DNA from 2 places in the Xylocopilactobacillus apicola genome. Region 1 is predicted to be linked to the other one. Evidence: predicted binding sites of a transcription regulator. Region 1 holds the regulator's gene; the other holds the start of a gene.
What was found. Region 1 encodes NrdR, which represses ribonucleotide reductase genes. Its sites were predicted from a motif close to ACACNATATATNGTGT; they were not measured.
Positions count from the first base shown of each region.

Region 2: a site for NrdR is predicted at 1,931-1,946, ahead of nrdH (glutaredoxin-like protein NrdH). Genes of this name have one in related genera too.

Region 1 covers NZ_AP026802.1:974,872-978,292, forward strand. Annotated here, with positions in the region: gene mutM (DNA-formamidopyrimidine glycosylase) at 1-571, shown strand, start outside; gene coaE (dephospho-CoA kinase) at 553-1,164, shown strand; gene nrdR (transcriptional regulator NrdR) at 1,151-1,666, shown strand; gene R8495_RS04875 (DnaD domain protein) at 1,667-2,965, shown strand; gene dnaI (primosomal protein DnaI) at 2,966-3,421, shown strand, end outside.
Region 2 covers NZ_AP026802.1:1,384,016-1,387,436, forward strand. Annotated here, with positions in the region: gene nrdE (class 1b ribonucleoside-diphosphate reductase subunit alpha) at 1-1,256, opposite strand, end outside; gene nrdI (class Ib ribonucleoside-diphosphate reductase assembly flavoprotein NrdI) at 1,246-1,620, opposite strand; gene nrdH (glutaredoxin-like protein NrdH) at 1,622-1,861, opposite strand; gene nusG (transcription termination/antitermination protein NusG) at 2,015-2,566, opposite strand; gene secE (preprotein translocase subunit SecE) at 2,584-2,757, opposite strand; gene R8495_RS06900 (HAD family hydrolase) at 2,832-3,421, opposite strand, start outside.

The DNA of each region.
Region 1 (3,421 bases):
TGAAGAATTACCAAAGCACAGTCATGTAGTATTTTGGCTGGATAATGGGGAGAAGTTAGTCTATCATGACACCCGTAAATTTGGTCGCATGCACTTAGTTTCTACCAACGAGGTTGATCAAACTAAGGAAATTAAGAAGCTTGGTTTGGAACCTTTTAGTTCAGAATTTACTCCTGAAGCTCTTTTTGCGATGCTTCAAAAAAAGAAGGGGAAAATTAAGGTCGTGTTGTTGTCACAGGAAGTTGTGGTTGGATTGGGCAATATTTATGTCGATGAGGTTCTTTACGCAGCAAAAATTCATCCAGCTTCCATTTCTGCCAATTTAACTTTAAATGACGCCAAGGAAATTTGGCAAGCAACCAAGGAAATTTTAAAAAAAGCTATCAAGTATGGGGGAACTACGATTTTTAGTTTCAAAAATGCTAACGGAGATATTGGTCATTTCCAGGATTACTTGAAAGTCCACAGTCAAGAAGGAGCTACGTGTAAACGTGACGGTCATTTGGTTGAAAAAATCAAGTTGGACGGACGTTCAACGTATTTTTGTCCACAATGTCAAATTCTGAAGTAGTTGGAATAACCGGCGGGATTGGAACTGGTAAATCGTTTGTTGCTAGCATTATTCGTTCATTAGGGTTTATGGTACTTGATTCCGATCAGATAGCACACCGAATCTTAACTTGTGATCAAAATGCAATTGATAAACTCTGCCACTTTTTTGGCGAAGGAATCGTTAAAAAAGATGGAGCTATCGATCGAAAAGCTCTTGGTACATTGGTTTTTGGCCATCCTGATCAATTAGAGAAGTTAAATAAAATTCTTGACCCTTTTTTACGGCAAACAATTTTAGCTGAGCTGAAATCAGCTCCCAAACCGGTTTTTATTGAAATTCCGTTGCTATATGAACTACATTATGAAAATTATGTCGATCAGGTGATTGTGGTATTTGCCGATGATCGAATAGCTTTAGACCGAATTCAAAAAAGAGATCACCTTGATTTTGCAACGGCTAATAAAAAGCTATGCGCCCAATTGCCGATTAAAGAAAAGATCAAAAGAACTAAATATATAGTTGACACAACTCAGTCAAATGTTTTAGAACAAGTAATTGCAATCTTACAGAAAATTGACTTAATGAAGGAGGATAAAAGTGAAATGTCCTAATTGTGGTTTTGAAGATACCAGAGTCGTTGATAGTCGGCCAACCAAGCTGAACACAGCGATTAGAAGAAGAAGACAATGCGAAAAATGTAAGTTCAAATTTACAACTTTTGAAAAAATTGAATCGACCCCTTTAGTTGTGGTCAAGAAAAATGGTTCTAATCAGGTCTTTGACCGTAACAAAATATCAAGGGGATTAGTTAGAGCAGCTGAAAAGCGCAATATTAGTCAAGATGTTTTAAATAATATTGTTAATGAAATTGAAGAACACATCAGGTTAAGTAGTGAATATGAAGTAACTACTAGGCAAATCGGGGATATGGTTATGAAAAAATTAGCTGACGTTGATGAAGTCGCTTATATTCGTTTTGCTAGTGTTTATCGAGAGTTTTCAAGTATTGATATGTTTTTATCTGAACTTCAAACGATGTCTCGAAAGAATAAAAAGAAACGGTCTCAGCTAGCAAAAAATTCGATGAGTACTTTTGCTGCTAGGAAAAAGTAAATGAACAGTCGTAATTTACATCCGCGTGATGGATTTTTGGTGACAAATGCTAACTATTTTTCAGAACTGAGTCAACAAGTTTTAACTGATCTTTATTTGCCGATAATTGGGACAGATGCAAATAGTTTATATTTGTACCTTTGGCAGCTTACGACCCAAAAATTGGTGTCAATCGATCGATATCAGCATACGCGAATTATTAATGCTACCGGAGAAAGCATTGGTCAAATTGAATCAGCATTGACCAAATTGGAGGGCATTGGTTTGGTGCGGACTTTTTTAAGAAAAGATATTATTGGTTCATTATTTCTTTATGAATTATCGGCACCTGTTAGTCCGGAGAAATTTTTTGAAGACGATCTTTTAAGTTCGTATTTAAACGAAATATTGGGAGAAAAGAATGTTTTAGAACTTCAAGAAAAGTACACCTTACATCCAGCAAATGTGCAAAAATTTAAGGAAATCACGACTCCTTTTTTTACAGCCTATAAGTTTGCTAAAACAAGATTAAATCAAGAAAAGCCGGAGCTTAATTATCAGCCTGCCCGTAGTCCAATTAATTTTCAATTTGATCAAAATTTGTTTTTGACTTTAATGGCTAAAAACGGGGTTAGTCAACAGCTTACAGAGCGCAATTTAAGACAATTTAGTGAATTTTGCATGTTTTATAACATCAACGAACTTGAACTTGCAAATGCATTAATTACCTCAGGTAGCATAAAAAACGATCAATTTTTGCCCGATCGACTGACTGATTATTTGAATTTAAGATTAGCTAGTCATGGAGTTAAAAAGGCTGAGAAAACTACTGTTTCTACTGAAAAATTGAGTGGAGAAGAACAAAAATTGATTCAAAAATCGATCAATCTTTCTCCTTACGAATTTATTAAGCAAGTAAAGGACAAATTTGGTGGTTATCCAAGTAATTCAGAGATAGCGATTGTCCGTAAATTAATTCAGCGCCAAAAATTACCAAATGAAGTAATTAATATCTTGATTTATTATGAAATAAACCGATATACTTCACTCTCACAGAAAGTTACCGACGTCGTTGCTAATGATTGGCTTAAAGATGGGATTCAAAGCGCTGAAGAAGCTCTGGTTCACATTAAAAATTTCAAACATGACCAACAGAAAAAGACTTCTTACACGCGGCGAAAAAGCTCTAAACCAGTCCCTAAATGGTTTAATGAAGATAGTAATCAAACGACATCGAAAGATCAGGTTTCTAAAGAGAATTTAAGTGAATTAATTAGACAAGAAGAAGAAAAGCGCCGGAAATTGGAGGGACAAAAATAGTTGGAAAATATTTCTGATAAAATTAAAGAGTATATAAATACGCATAATCTTGTCCCAGAGTATCATAAAATCGTTGAAAATTTGGTAAATGATCCAGAGATCGCGAATTTTTTGACACAAAATAAAATTAACCAACAGTCGGAAATTTTTAAAAAAGGCATCAGTAAGATTTTCGAATTTTATCAAGCTTCGCGTGATCCTCAGGCCGATTATCTAGCGCGACTTAAATTGGAAAATGATAGCATTGAAGTTGAGTATTATCCCAGCAAGCGCTTATTACAAAAACGGCGGCTGGAAAAGCAAAGTCAGCTTTTTCGTTTATTGTATTCTCCTGCAACAATTAAACGTGCATGTTTTGAAGATTTTGAACAAAATGATCGACAAGATGCTTATTTTAAAGCAATCCAGTTCTCTAATCAATTAATTAGTTCGCCAACTCAATTTATCAAAGGTCCG
Region 2 (3,421 bases), 410 kb from region 1:
AAATTAGGAATATTTGTCGAACCTAAATTACAGCTGACATCGCGCCCCAACTCTTGATAAGTTTGATCATTATTTAAAACGCTTGGCGTTTGAACTTGCATAATCTCTGAACAAAGATTACTCATCACAATTTTGCCATCAATTGGATTTGATCGATTGGCAGTGTCGACATTAATTATATACGGATACCCTGACTCTTGTTGGAGCTTTGAAATTTCCGTTTCGAGGTCGCGCGCCTTAATTGTTGCCTTCTGAATTTTTGGATTTGCAACTAATTTATCGTATTCCTGAGTCAAATCAACGTAACTAAACGGTACCCCGTATTCTAACTCAACATCGCGAGGAGAAAAGAGATACATCTCTTCGTCTTTGCGAGCTAATTCATAAAACTTATCTGGCACAATCACGCCTAACGACAAAGTTTTAACTCGAATTTTTTCATCCGCATTTTCTTTTTTTGCCGACAAAAAATCGACGATATCTGGATGAAAAATGTTTAAATAAACGACTCCTGCTCCTTGACGCTGTCCTAACTGATTTGAATAAGAAAAACTGTCTTCAAACAGCTTCATTACTGGCAATACACCACTTGCTGCATTAGCATAGCCCTTAATCGGAGCCCCAGCTTCACGTAAGTTACTAAGATTAATGCCGACGCCTCCTCCAATTCGAGAAAGCTGCAAAGCAGAGTTAATTCCACGCCCAATTGAATTCATATCATCTGTCAATTGAACCAAAAAACATGAAACAAACTCGCCTCTTCTTGCTCGTCCCGCGTTTAAAAACGTCGGGGTTGCCGGCTGATAGCGTTGATGAATCATTTCATCAGCCAATAAAATTGCCAGCTGCTCATCGCCCTCAGCTAAATAAAGGGCATTAAAAGCGACCCGATCTTCAAAGGTTTCCAGATAATACTCGTTATCGTTGGTTTTTAAAGCATATTGCTTAAAGAACTTGTAAGCTGCCATAAAACTTTTAAACTTAAAATCAGCATCATAGACATAATTAAAGAGTTTGTTAATAAAAGGCAGCTGATAACGAGCTAAAAAGTCCTTTTCTATATATTTGTGATCGGTCAAATAATTTAATTTTTCTTTTAAGGTCGGAAACCATTTTAGATTTGGCTTAACGTTCTCCTCAAAAAAAGCCTCAATTGCTTTGTGATCATACTGCAGCGGAATCTTCCCGTGATCAGGAATATTAATTTTATTATTCAGTTTGAAATAAGTTGGATCTTTAATTTTACTAATTGCCATGGTCTAGTCTTTCTACAATTTCTTTAACTTTGCTAACATCTTCTTGCGTACCATTAAATTCATATGCGTATAAAAGCGGCAAATGGTAATCAAGGCAAAGATCTTTGGCGGTATAAATAAATTTTTCTGCAAAATTTCGATTGCCGCTACCAATCACTCCGCGACAATTTTGCAAGTTATTCTGATATTCCAAAAAATCATTAACAACACTGGTTGTTTCTTCGTCATAGGTCGGAACCAACAAAACAAAGGGCTCTTTGAGCGTAAAAAAAGGATTAGCTTCTGTGATCTCTTTATTCGCTAATCCCAATTTTTGTACAAATCTTTTAGTTTGACCAGTTATGGAAAAATAAACGAGTTTCACATTAAGCAACAAGCTTTCTAAGCTCATCTGGCCGAAATCCAGTCAGAGTAAGTTCATCAGCTTTAATCACTGGTAAAGACATAAATCCTTCGTTCATCAGTTCTTCTCTTGCCGCAGGCTGTTCATCAATATTAATTTCAGAAAAAACAACGCCATGTTCACTTAGAAAACGTTTAACCATCTTGCATTGCATACAATTATTTCTTGAAAAAACTGTGATTTTCTGTTTACTCGAATCCATCTTTAAATTACTTCCTTGATTTATGATACCTCTAGGATAAGAAAAAAAAGAAGTTCCGTCAAGGAACTTCATCTACATATAGTATGTTTTATTATTTTTATTGAACAAACACGTCAATAGCTAGAAACCCTTGCCTGAAGCGATTTCGAAGTACTAAATTTTTTGGACCTGAAAAAAATCGACTTCAGTATCAGTATCTCGCCCAAACATCTGAACGCTCAAGTTCAATTTATGTCGATCAACATTAATATCATTAATCTTACCCTCTAAACCTTCAAAGGCACCATCAATGACCTTGACGCTTTCACCAATTTCAAAATCATGATTTACCGGAGTTGCAGCAGCAGCTTCCTTCGCCAAAATGTCTTCAACTTCTTCTGGTAAAAGTGGTGCTGGCTTAGAACCCGCGCCATGAGAACCAACAAAACCTGTTACGCCAGGCGTGTTCCGCACAACAAACCAAGAACGATCGGTCATCACCATTTCTACTATTACATATCCTGGAAAAGTTTTTTTCTCTTCCGTCTCCATTTTTCCAGTCCGAGAGTTCTTAACTCGCTCTTCAGTAGCAGGAACAATGACATCAAAAATATAATCTTCCATGCCCATTGATTGAGCACGTGATTTTAAGTTTTCTTTAACTTTATTTTCATACCCTGAATAAGTATGTAAAACGTACCATTGCTTTTCAGCTGTTTCAACCATAAATCTGCCTCGTCAATTTAGAATATAAATTTATTCAATAATAGAGTTAAGACCATGTCACAAACAGCAAAGTAAGCCGCAAAAATGATGGCATAAGAAATGACAGTCCAAGTGTCGTGTCTTGTTTCTTTACCAGTTGGCCAAGTTGTATCTTTTATTGTCTGCCCAACGCTCTTGAAAAATTTACCCATTACAAACTCATCCCATCCTATTTTTAATTATTATCGATTATATCACAGATCTGCGATACTTCAAAAAATTAATCTTAATCATATTTGCCAGCTAAAATTTGCTCAATAGTTTTTAAGACCCCTTGCTCGTTGTTACTTGGAACTACTTCTAAGGAAACTTGTTTAATCTTCTCGACCGCATTGTCCATTGCAAAGCTATATTTGACACTTTCTAACATTTCTAAATCGTTATAGTTATCACCAAACGCTGCAACTTCGCTAGGGTCAATCTGAAGTTTAGTTAAAAGTTTAGTAAGCCCTGTACTTTTATTGACGCCTTTTTGGTGGATATCGAGACTTTGTCGACCACTAGTAACAAGATCGACATGCTCACCTACCAAATCGCGCAAATAACTGACGAGTTCATTTTGAATATGAAGCGAAATATTGTAGAAATTGTCATCAATATTCTTAAAATCTTCAACTTCTACAACATCTGACCAAAGATGACGAATGACAAAGCGATACAGCCAATGAGCACGGCTTGTTATATATCCGCTTTTGGTACCTGAGATCATAGTGTTAATCTTACTAAATTTTGGATCATCTTTTAAAATTTCAATGATTTTAAGAGCTGCCTCACGTGGGATGTAATCTTCAGCAATGATTCCCTGTTTACCAACAA